DNA from 2 places in the Alkaliphilus crotonatoxidans genome. Region 1 is predicted to be linked to the other one. Evidence: riboswitches for the same ligand, from Rfam matches in the RefSeq annotation. Region 1 holds a riboswitch; the other holds the start of a gene.
The links. A riboswitch is a leader RNA that binds a small molecule or an ion and turns the genes downstream of it on or off. The one in region 1 is predicted to bind S-adenosylmethionine.
Positions count from the first base shown of each region.

Region 2: linked by a shared signal. The riboswitch ahead of ACYQ1I_RS05150 (trans-sulfuration enzyme family protein) and the one ahead of metF (methylenetetrahydrofolate reductase [NAD(P)H]) in region 1 are both predicted to bind S-adenosylmethionine.

Region 1 covers NZ_BAAHXS010000006.1:577,529-582,998, forward strand. Annotated here, with positions in the region: gene ptsP (phosphoenolpyruvate--protein phosphotransferase) at 1-1,604, shown strand, start outside; gene ACYQ1I_RS14800 (PPC domain-containing DNA-binding protein) at 1,741-2,160, shown strand; gene ACYQ1I_RS14805 (polysaccharide biosynthesis protein) at 2,366-3,406, shown strand; gene ACYQ1I_RS14810 (hypothetical protein) at 3,406-3,540, shown strand; SAM riboswitch class I at 3,670-3,781, shown strand; gene metF (methylenetetrahydrofolate reductase [NAD(P)H]) at 3,918-4,775, shown strand; gene ACYQ1I_RS14820 (methionine synthase) at 4,803-5,470, shown strand, end outside; gene ACYQ1I_RS14825 (homocysteine S-methyltransferase family protein) at 5,464-5,470, shown strand, end outside.
Region 2 covers NZ_BAAHXS010000004.1:543,554-549,023, reverse strand. Annotated here, with positions in the region: gene nifJ (pyruvate:ferredoxin (flavodoxin) oxidoreductase) at 1-1,603, shown strand, start outside; gene ACYQ1I_RS05160 (RrF2 family transcriptional regulator) at 1,793-2,215, opposite strand; gene cysK (cysteine synthase A) at 2,487-3,422, shown strand; SAM riboswitch class I at 3,545-3,648, shown strand; gene ACYQ1I_RS05150 (trans-sulfuration enzyme family protein) at 3,691-4,860, shown strand; gene ACYQ1I_RS05145 (trans-sulfuration enzyme family protein) at 4,865-5,470, shown strand, end outside.

The sequences.
Region 1 (5,470 bases):
CTCAGGAAAAAGAAAAGTTTCTGGGTGCCATTGAGGCTTCTAAAAAGGAAATTGAGCAGATTAGAGAAAAGGCATTAAAAGAGCTGGGGGAGCAAAAAGCAGCTATTTTCGATGCCCATAAAATGATATTGGATGACCCCGAATTAATTCAAGGGACAATAAACAAAATTGAAAGTGAAAGGCTTAATGGAGCCTATGCCCTTAGTAAAACAGCCGAAGAATTTATTGCTATTTTTGAAGCGATGGATAACGATTATATGAGGGAAAGAGTCGCAGATATAAAAGACGTAACTGATCGTGTAATTCGTACAATTACAGGGCAAAAGAAAACTGATTTAGCTTCCTTAGAGGAGGATGTTATTCTTGTTGCTCATGATTTAACACCCTCTGAAACCGCTACAATGGATAAGGAACGGGTGATGGGCTTTTTAACCAATATAGGGGGCAGAACCTCCCACACGGCCATAATGGCAAGATCCTTGGAGATTCCTGCAGTGGTAGGTTTAAAAGATATAACTGAAGCCTTAAAGACAGGAGATTTTGCTATATTAGACGGTGAAGGAGGAACTGTAATCGTTAATCCTTCCAAGGAGGAAATCAAAAAGTACGAAGGGCTAAAAGAGGCCTATGTTACTGAACGAAAAGCCTTGGATGCCATTAAGGGTCAGGAAAGCATCACGAAGGATGGCAGACGGGTAGAATTGGCAGGGAATATTGGTACTACCCAGGATATAACAGGCCTGATTAAAAATGATGCCGAAGGAGTAGGACTCTTTAGAACAGAGTTTATTTATATGAATCGAGAGACCCTGCCCAGTGAGGAAGAGCAATTTGAAGCCTATAAACAAGTATTGGAAGCGATGAACCCGAAGCCCATTGTCATTCGTACCCTGGATATTGGCGGAGATAAAAATCTCTCATACTTGAAAATTGGGGAAGAAATGAACCCATTCCTTGGATATCGTGCCATTCGGCTATGCCTGAAGGAACAAAAAATATTCAAAGATCAGTTGAGGGCCTTACTGAGGGCCAGTGTATACGGTAAATTGAAGATTATGTTCCCAATGATATCCAATTTGAAAGAGCTTCTTGAGGCTAAAGAAGTGCTAAATGAAGTGAAAGCTGATTTAGACAGGGAAGGCATTGCCTATCAACATGATATAGAAGTGGGAATGATGATTGAAGTTCCATCGGCGGCCGTGATGAGTGATGTGCTGGCAAAACATGTAGATTTCTTTAGTATTGGTACAAATGACCTTATCCAATATACCTGTGCGGTAGATCGAATGAATGAAAAAATACATCACCTGTATCAGCCCTTTAACCCGGCCGTGTTAAGATTGATTAAAACAGTCATTGATAATGGTCACCGGGAAGGAATTTGGGTTGGTATGTGCGGTGAATCTGCCGGCGACCAAAGAATGATACCAATCCTGTTAGGAATGGGATTAGATGAATTCAGCATGAGCCCCTTATCCATTCTTCCGGCCAGAAAGCTGATCAGAAGCCTGAGCCTTGAGGAGGCCCAAAAACTTGCTGAAGAGGTACTGAAGCTGTCTACTGCTGAAGAGATAGAGAATTACCTCGAAACTAAAAGCTTATAATTTATATAGAAAAAGGAGCCCTGGGCTTCTTTTTTATATATGAAAAGCTGTATAGAAGCCCTGTTCACAGGAAAGGAATGGATAAGCCACAGCAAAAATGTTAAAATGAATATAACAGGTCAAAAGGAGTGAGATAATGGAATTTAAACAGTTTGGAACAAAATACGTCATTCGTTTAGACAAAGGGGAAGAAATTGTATCGACCCTTAAGGAGTTTTGTCAACAGCAAAAAATTACCCTCGGATGGGTAAAGGGGATTGGCGCCGTTGATCAAGCCACCATCGGGCTCTTTGAGGTGGATAAAAAAGAGTACCATTCAACTGAGCTTAAAGGCGATTATGAAATCACCAGTCTTTTAGGGAATATCTCGACCATGAATGATGAAGTATATCTTCATCTTCATATCAATCTTTCCGATAAAGATCATCAAACCTATGGCGGACATCTTAACGCTGCTGTAATCAGTGCTACTGGTGAACTTTTAGTGGAGGCAATCGAAGGAACCGTTAACCGGGCCTTTAGTAATGAAGTTGGTTTAAACCTATATCAATTTTAATCTTTGTTATCCCCTGGATAAAAAATAAATCCGGGGGTTTTTTTATGCCCAATAGGTACCTTTCCCTCCAGGCTTCATAAAATACAAATAGACAGTAGACTCAATAGATCATACAGGTATCGGAAGGAGGAAAGCTAGAAATTGTTTTCATAAAATAGGGTAGGGGATCAAAGAGAAGATAGAACAATTACTTGGAGGGATCAGAATGTTTGCAGGAAAAACCCTTCTCATTACCGGTGGAACAGGCTCCTTTGGTAATGCAGTATTAAATAGATTTCTAAAATCCAGTATCAAAGAAATTAGAATCTTTAGCCGTGACGAAAAGAAGCAAAGCGATATGAGAATTCGATATCAAAGTGATAAAATCAAATTTTACATTGGTGATATTAGAGATTATAATAGCATTTATCAGGCAACAAAGGGTGTAGACTACATCTTTAACGCAGCTGCTTTAAAGCAGGTGCCCTCCTGTGAGTTTAATCCAATGGAGGCGGTAAAAACCAATATCATAGGAACAAACAATGTATTGGAAGCTGCCATAGAAAACGGTGTAAAAAAGGTAATAGGCCTCAGTACAGACAAGGCAGTATATCCAATTAATGCTATGGGGCAATCCAAGGCCCTGATGGAAAAGCTGATCATTGCTAAATCAAGGAATTTAAATAAGGGAACGCTTCTTAGCTGCGTACGGTACGGTAATGTTTTGGCCACCAGGGGCTCTATTGTTCCCCGACTGGTGGAACAAATCAAGCAGGGAGAATGTCTAACCATTACCAATCCCCAGATGACAAGATTCCTCATGTCAATGGATGATGCAATTAATTTGGTCATTCATGCCTTTAAATATGGCCATAACGGAGAAATCTTTGTACTCAGATCCCCTGCCGCCACTGTAGCAGATTTGGCACAAGCAATAAAGGAAATCTTTAAGATTGAGGCCGCCACAAAGATTATAGGAATTCGACATGGAGAAAAGTATCACGAAACCCTGGTAACCCACGAGGAAATGGCCAGGGCAGAAGAATTAAAAAATTATTATATAATAAAGCCCGATGATCGAGATTTGAATTATGGTAATAATGATGACGTACAAGGAACCCTCTCCGACTCCCTGGAGGCAGGCTATAACTCCTTTAATGCTCCCCGCTTATCGGTCAGTCAAATCAAAAAAATACTATTAAAGCTGCCCTATATTAAAGAAGAGCTAAAGGAATATAAGAGAATGTCAGGGGTAAAAGAAAAATAATGATATTAACAACAGCTGAAACGATAGAACGGGGAAGAATTCCCCAGGGGATTCCCCGTCTGTCGACCTCTCTTTTGACAGGGATATTGTCAGAATTATATAAAAACAGTATTTACAATTGTAAAGAACTATGATACACTATAACAATAATTTTTATAGCATTGATCTGGAAGCTTATATTTTGATTAAGGGGGTTTTTATTACAGAATAACTCAATGGTCTAATCAATTGAAGGTAATTTGTTTTGACCGATAAATAAAATAATCTTATCCAGAGCGGTGGAGGGACTGGCCCAATGAAACCCGGCAACAGCCAACCTGTTATGACAGGCTGGAAATGTGCTAATTCCTGCAGCCCATGGCTGAAAGATAAGGAGATTGTGTAAAAGGCATATATAAAAGCATGCTGCCGCTTCTTATCTAAAGAGGTGGTTTTTTTATACAATTAAAAACCATCGATCATAAGACAGGAAATAAAAATACCGTGTTGAAAATGATAGGGAGGTATTGAATTGAAAATAGCCAATATATACAATGAAAAGAAACCAGTTATTTCCTTTGAGGTCTTTCCTCCAAAAAAAAATCACGATATAGGCACAATTTATAAAACCATAGAGGGATTAACGGAATTAGGGCCAGATTTTATCAGTGTAACCTATGGAGCAGGGGGAAATGGAGGAAATCAAACCCTTGAAATAGCATCCTTAATTAAAAATCAATATGGAATAGAGGCATTGGCTCATCTCACCTGTGTCAATTCTGAAAAGGGAACCATTAAAAGAAAGCTGGATCAGCTACAGGAAAAAGGAATAGAAAATCTACTGGCCCTGCGGGGAGATATGCCTATCAGCGGTGAGGGAAGGCCGGTTAAAGACTACCAATATGCAATAGATCTAGTAAAGGATGTAAAGGCATATGGAAATTTTTCAATAGGGGGAGCTGCTTATCCAGAAGGTCACATAGAATGTGATGACATCAATCAGGATATTGACTGCCTCAAAGATAAGGTAGAGGCAGGGGTTGAATTTTTGATTAGCCAGTTATTTTTCGAAAACCAGCTATTTTATCGGTTTTTAGAGCAATTGAGGGGGCAGGGGATTCATTGTAAAATATCCGCCGGAATTATGCCTATTTTAAATAAAAAGCAAATTGAAAAAATGATTTTTCTTTGTGGCGCCTCCTTACCAGCCAGGGTAATTAAGCTGTTGGCACGATATGAGCATCAGCCCGATACCCTTAGAAAAAAAGGAATTGAATATGCGGCTCAGCAGGTTTCAGATTTAATTAAAAATGGTGTAGATGGAATCCATCTCTATACAATGAATAAGCCGGAAATTGCCAGGGAAATTATGGCTCAATTAAATATATAGCAAGCATATAGACTTTGGGAAAGAGGGTTGAAGAAAATTAAGCTAAGAAAATCAGAAGTATTAAGATACCTTGGTTATCGTGATCAGGCCCTTGACCGGGAGCTGACTCAAATGATCGATAGCTGTATGGAAGAAATGGAGCAAGCTACAAAGGCCTTCTATGTATATCAAACATTTCAAATTCAACACCAAAATGATGGGATTAAACTGGTGAATACACGGCTTATTCTTAAGGGCGCAGCCATTGCCTCACACCTCAAGGGCTGTAGCCAATGCGTTATGATGGCGGCTACCCTGGGGGTAGGGGTTGACTTGAAAATAAAAAGATACCAGCATACCGATATGACCCGGGCGGTGATACTGGATGCCTGCGCTTCTGAAGCCATTGAGGTACTCTGTGATCATGCAGAATCCGTCATAAAAAATGGAGCCGCCCCTGGCAGCTATCTGACGGGGCGATTCAGTCCGGGCTATGGCGACCTTTCGGTTGAACTGCAGCCAGAGCTAATAAAGCTGTTGGAGGCTGATAAAAAAATTGGTTTGACAGTGACAGACCATCATTTTCTAGTACCCAGAAAATCAGTTACAGCCTGTATCGGTATTAGTAAAGACCCCACCAAAAAGGTTGCTGGCTGTGAAGGCTGTCTACAATATCAACATTGCAGCTATAGAAAAGGAGGTTCTGCCTGTGCGGA
Region 2 (5,470 bases), on a different contig from region 1:
CATTAAAAATATTTTAAGACCAATGAATGCCCAAGCAGGAGATGACCTGCCTGTAAGTGCCTTTATCGGTGCAGAGGACGGAACCTTCCCATTAGGTACATCAGCCTATGAAAAACGTGGTATTGCCGTTCATGTACCTGAATGGATTTCAGAAAATTGTATTCAATGTAATCAATGTTCCTTTGTTTGTCCCCATGCTGCCATTAGACCGGTTCTGTTAGACGAAAAGGAAGTGGCCAATGCACCAGAAGGCTTCAAGACCTTAAAGGCAATGGGTAAGGAATTTGAAGGGCTGCAATATAAAATTCAGGTAAGCCCATTGGATTGTACAGGCTGTGGAAACTGTGCAGATATTTGTCCTGCTAAACAAAAAGCATTGGTAATGGAGCCAATCGAACCACAAATCGTTGCAGAAAAGGAAAACTGGGATTATGCGGTAACCGTTACTGATAAATCTCACCTAACAAATATTGAAAGCGTTAAGGGAAGCCAGTTCTCTCAACCATTGTTCCAATTCTCAGGAGCTTGTGCCGGTTGTGGAGAAACACCCTATGTTAAATTGATTACTCAATTATTTGGAGATCGAATGATGATCGCCAATGCCACAGGATGCTCCTCAATTTACGGCGGTAGTGCGCCATCTGTACCTTATTGCAAGAATGCTGACGGCAGAGGGCCAGCCTGGGCTAACTCCTTATTCGAAGATAATGCCGAATATGGTTATGGTATGTTCCTGGCTGCACAGCAAATGAGAGAAAGACTGGCAGATCTGATGAAGGCTGGTCTGGAAGCAGATTTCTCAGCAGAATTAAAGGATGCCTTTAAATTCTGGTTGGAAAATAAAGACCAAGGAAAAGCATCTAAAGAAGCAACCTTTAAGCTTCTTCCATTGCTGGAAGCTGCCAAGGGTAATGCCATAGTTGATGAAATCCTTGAAAAGCAACAATATTTAATCAAGCAATCTCAATGGATTCTTGGTGGAGACGGTTGGGCCTACGATATCGGCTTTGGCGGTCTGGATCATGTCATAGCCTCAGGAGAAGACATCAATATTCTGGTAATGGATACAGAGGTATACTCCAATACAGGCGGACAATCCTCCAAAGCCACTCCAACGGCTTCAATTGCCAAGTTTGCAGCCTCAGGTAAAAAGACTAAGAAGAAAGACCTTGGTATGATTGCCATGAGCTATGGTTATGTTTATGTAGCGCAGGTTGCCATGGGAGCAGACAAAAACCAATTAATCAAGGCTATGAAAGAGGCAGAAGCCTATAATGGTCCTTCTATCGTTATCGCCTACTCACCTTGTATTGCCCATGGTATTAAGGCTGGTATGGGTAAGACCCAGGAACAGGCTAAAAAGGCTGTAGAATCTGGATACTGGCATCTATACAGATTCAATCCAGAGCTTAAGGAGCAAGGTAAAAATCCATTTATTCTTGATTCAAAAGAGCCTAAGACTTCCTTTAAAGAGTTCCTAATGGGAGAGGTACGATATGCTTCCCTAATGAAGGCCTTCCCAGAGCAAGCCGAAGAGCTGTTTGATAAAGCTCAAAAAGAAGCAGAAGAAAGATATGCCGGCTACAAAAAGCTTGCTCAATAATTGGTGACTGTTTTTAACGATCTAAAAAACGGTAGCTTTCAATAGAATGATAATATTATAGAAAAACAGCATTGCCGAGGCAATGCTGTTTTTCTATTGATTCTGGGAAAATAAAAAAGTACCCACATCATGCGGATACTTTAAAGGTAAATGGTACGATGCCAACTATTCCTTATTTCATTAATGGGCCTATATATAATACATTAAATAATCCTGCTGCTTTAAATAATAATTTTTCATGTCCTCCAGGGTGATTTGATCAACCAGATCATTGATAGATTGATTTATTTTATTCCACAGATTTGTAGTCAGGCAACGCTCAATGGGGTTGTCCTCCAGGGTTTCCTCGGCCACCACCAATTCCCCTTCAAGGACCCTGAGCACATCACCTACTGTAATTTTAGAAGGATGATCGGCTAAAGAGTAGCCCCCCTGTGCCCCCTTAACACTTTTTACGATTCCCTGCTTTTTTAAGCTAGAGAAGAGATGCTCCAGGTAGTTAACCGAAATTCCCTGTCTATCAGCTATCACGTTGAGTGGAACATGGCCCTTTTCCCATTCCAGAGCAAGGTCAACCATTGCCACCAGACCATATTTACCCTTTGTAGATATTTTCAGTTTTCTCCACTCCTTTATTAATATTTATCAACTTTAGTCAATATACTAATGGAATAGGCATCATTTGTCAACGAGTAATGGACAAATAACCCTAAGTTGCTATAAACAAATTCGCTGAAAAAAATCTTCTAACTCTATCATAACAGTAAATTGGTAAAATTGATAAAAAATTATTGACAAAATTCGTAAATGAAATATAATAATATTAATAAATCCGATAAATTTAGTAGGAAAAGTAGGCATTATGAAAAGGGGGAATCGTTTAATGGCAAAGATTGCACAAAACTTAACTGAATTAATTGGTAATACACCTTTGCTGGAGCTGGCTAACTACAATCAACAGGAAAAGATTGAGGCAAAGATCGTTGCCAAGCTCGAGAGCTTTAATCCGGCAGGCAGCGTAAAGGACAGAATTGGCTATGCCATGATTAAGGATGCAGAGGAAAAAGGACTGATTAAACAGGATACCGTTATTATTGAGCCAACCAGTGGTAACACAGGTATTGCATTGGCCTATGTGGCTGCCGCTAAAGGATACCGATTAATTTTAACCATGCCCGATACCATGAGTATTGAGCGAAGAAACCTATTAAAGGCCCTGGGGGCTGAATTGGTATTGACACCTGGGGCAGAAGGAATGAAGGGTGCCATTCAAAAGGCTGAAGAGCTGGCGAAGGAATTAAAGGAGCCTACCTTTGTACCCCAACAGTTTAAAAATTTAGCGAACCCTGAAATCCATCGAAAAACCACCGCCGAAGAAATCTGGAAGGATACCGACGGTAAGGTAGATATTTTTATTGGTGGAGTCGGTACTGGCGGAACCATTACCGGGGTTGGAGAAATCTTAAAATCCAGAAATCCCGAAGTAAAGGTAGTGGCCGTTGAGCCAGTTGATTCACCGGTTTTATCTGGTGGGAATCCCGGGCCCCATAAAATTCAAGGAATTGGTGCAGGATTTGTACCTGATATCTTAAACACATCCATAATCGATGAGATTTTCCAGGTGAAAAATGAAGAAGCCTTTGAGGCCGCTAGAAGGGTGGCAAGGTCAGAGGGTCTGCTGGTGGGTATTTCCTCTGGTGCAGCCCTTTACGCAGCCACAGAAATTGCCAAAAGGCCTGAAAACAAAGGAAAGGTAATTGTTGTCATATTACCTGATACAGGTGAAAGATACCTATCTACAGCCTTATATCAGGAATAAAAAATATTAGCCATATAATAGCTGCCCTTCCGATTCTGGTGGGGCTGCTATATTCTGTATAAAATTTATTGACACCCATGTCAAAATATTCTATAATTTATAAAAATAACATGATATCAATACTCTTATCAAGAGCGGTGGAGGGACTGGCCCGATGAAACCCGGCAACCAGCGTATGAATATACGCCCGGTGCTAATTCCTGTGGCGAAGGCCAAAAGATAAGAGAGGAACCGAAACCTCTTTAATCTTAAAGGGGTTTTTTTTATTTTGAAAAAAGAAAGGAATGGTGAAAAAATGAATTACAGCTTAGATACCAAAATTGTCCATGGTGACGAAAGCTATGATTTACAAACCGGTGCCATCAGCTTTCCCATTTACCAGAGTGCCACCTTCAGACATCGGGGCTTTAACGATTCCACAGGCTTTGATTATTCCCGTGAAAAAAACCCCACTCGCCATCAGGCTGAAAAGGCAGTTGCAGTTCTAGAGGGAGGCCAAGAGGGCTATGGCTTTTCTACAGGAATGGCGGCTGTAGCGGCCTTAATGGAGGTTTTTGAGCCAGGTGATCATTTAATTGTTTCAGACGACCTATATGGAGGCACCTACAGATTGTTTAAGGAATTAGGCGTAAAAAGGGGTTTGAGCTTTACCTACGCTGATACAAGCTGTTTGAAAAAAGTAGAAGGGGCGGTGACAGAGAAAACCCGGGCCATCTTTATAGAAACCCCTACCAACCCTATGATGAAGATTTCGGATATCAACAGCATTGCTGAAATTGCCAGGGCCAATAGACTGCTAATGATTGTAGATAACACCTTTCTAACCCCCTATTGTCAGCAGCCCCTTAGCCTGGGGGCCGACATTGTACTTCACAGCGGTACTAAATTTTTAGGGGGCCATAACGATACCCTGGCCGGCTTTATTGTCATAAAGGAAGGAGGCCCCCTGGCCGATCGGTTAAGGGAGGTACAAAAGACCACCGGTGGGGTGCTGGCCCCCTTCGATAGCTGGCTTCTTTTACGGGGAATCAAGACCCTGGGAATCAGAATGGAAAGGCAGCAGCACAATGCCATGAAAATTGCCCAATGGCTGCTTCACCATAAAAATGTGGAAAGGGTCTATTACCCAGGCCTGGAAAGCCATCCCGGCTATGAAATTTCAAAAAAGCAAGCCACAGGCTTTGGTGCCATGCTTTCCTTCTCGGTTAAATCAGTCGATCATGTAAAGAAAATACTGAATGGAGTGAGGCTCATCGCCTTTGCAGAAAGCCTTGGGGGTGTAGAAAGTCTGATTACCTACCCCTTAACCCAAACCCATGCCGCCATACCAAGGGATATTTTAGAGGCCCAGGGAATTACCGACAAATTGCTGCGGCTGTCGGTGGGGATCGAAGCACCAGAGGATTTAATTCGAGAGCTGGAAAGGGTAATGGGGTGAGAAGATGAAATTTGAAACAAAACTAATCCATAACCAGTATAGTAAAGATGCTGCCACAGGGGCCCTGGGGGTTCCCATTTACCAGGTATCTACCTTTCATCAAGAGGATATTGAACACTTTGGCAGGTTTGAATATTCAAGGGTTGAAAACCCCACCCGTACAGCCCTTGAAGAAACCATCGCTCAATTGGAGGGAGGGGCCTTTGGCTTTGCCTTTGCATCGGGCATGGCGGCCATATCGTCGGTCCTTTCAATTTTCAATCAGGGGGACCACCTACTGGTATGTCAGGATGTTTATGGGGGCACCTATCGGGCCTGTACCACCTTTTTAAAAAACCATGGTATTGAAGTCACCTTTATTGATGCCCAGCGGCTTGAGGAAATAGAAGGCAGTATTCAGCCAAATACCAGGGCCCTTTATTTAGAAACCCCCTCTAACCCATTGCTGAAAATAACTGATCTAAAGGCGGCCTCAAGGCTGGCGAAGGCCCATGGACTATTGGTAATAGTAGACAACACCTTTTTGTCACCCTATCTGCAACAGCCCTTAAAGCTGGGGGCCGATATTGTAGTGCATAGCGCAACAAAATTTATTGGGGGCCACAGCGAT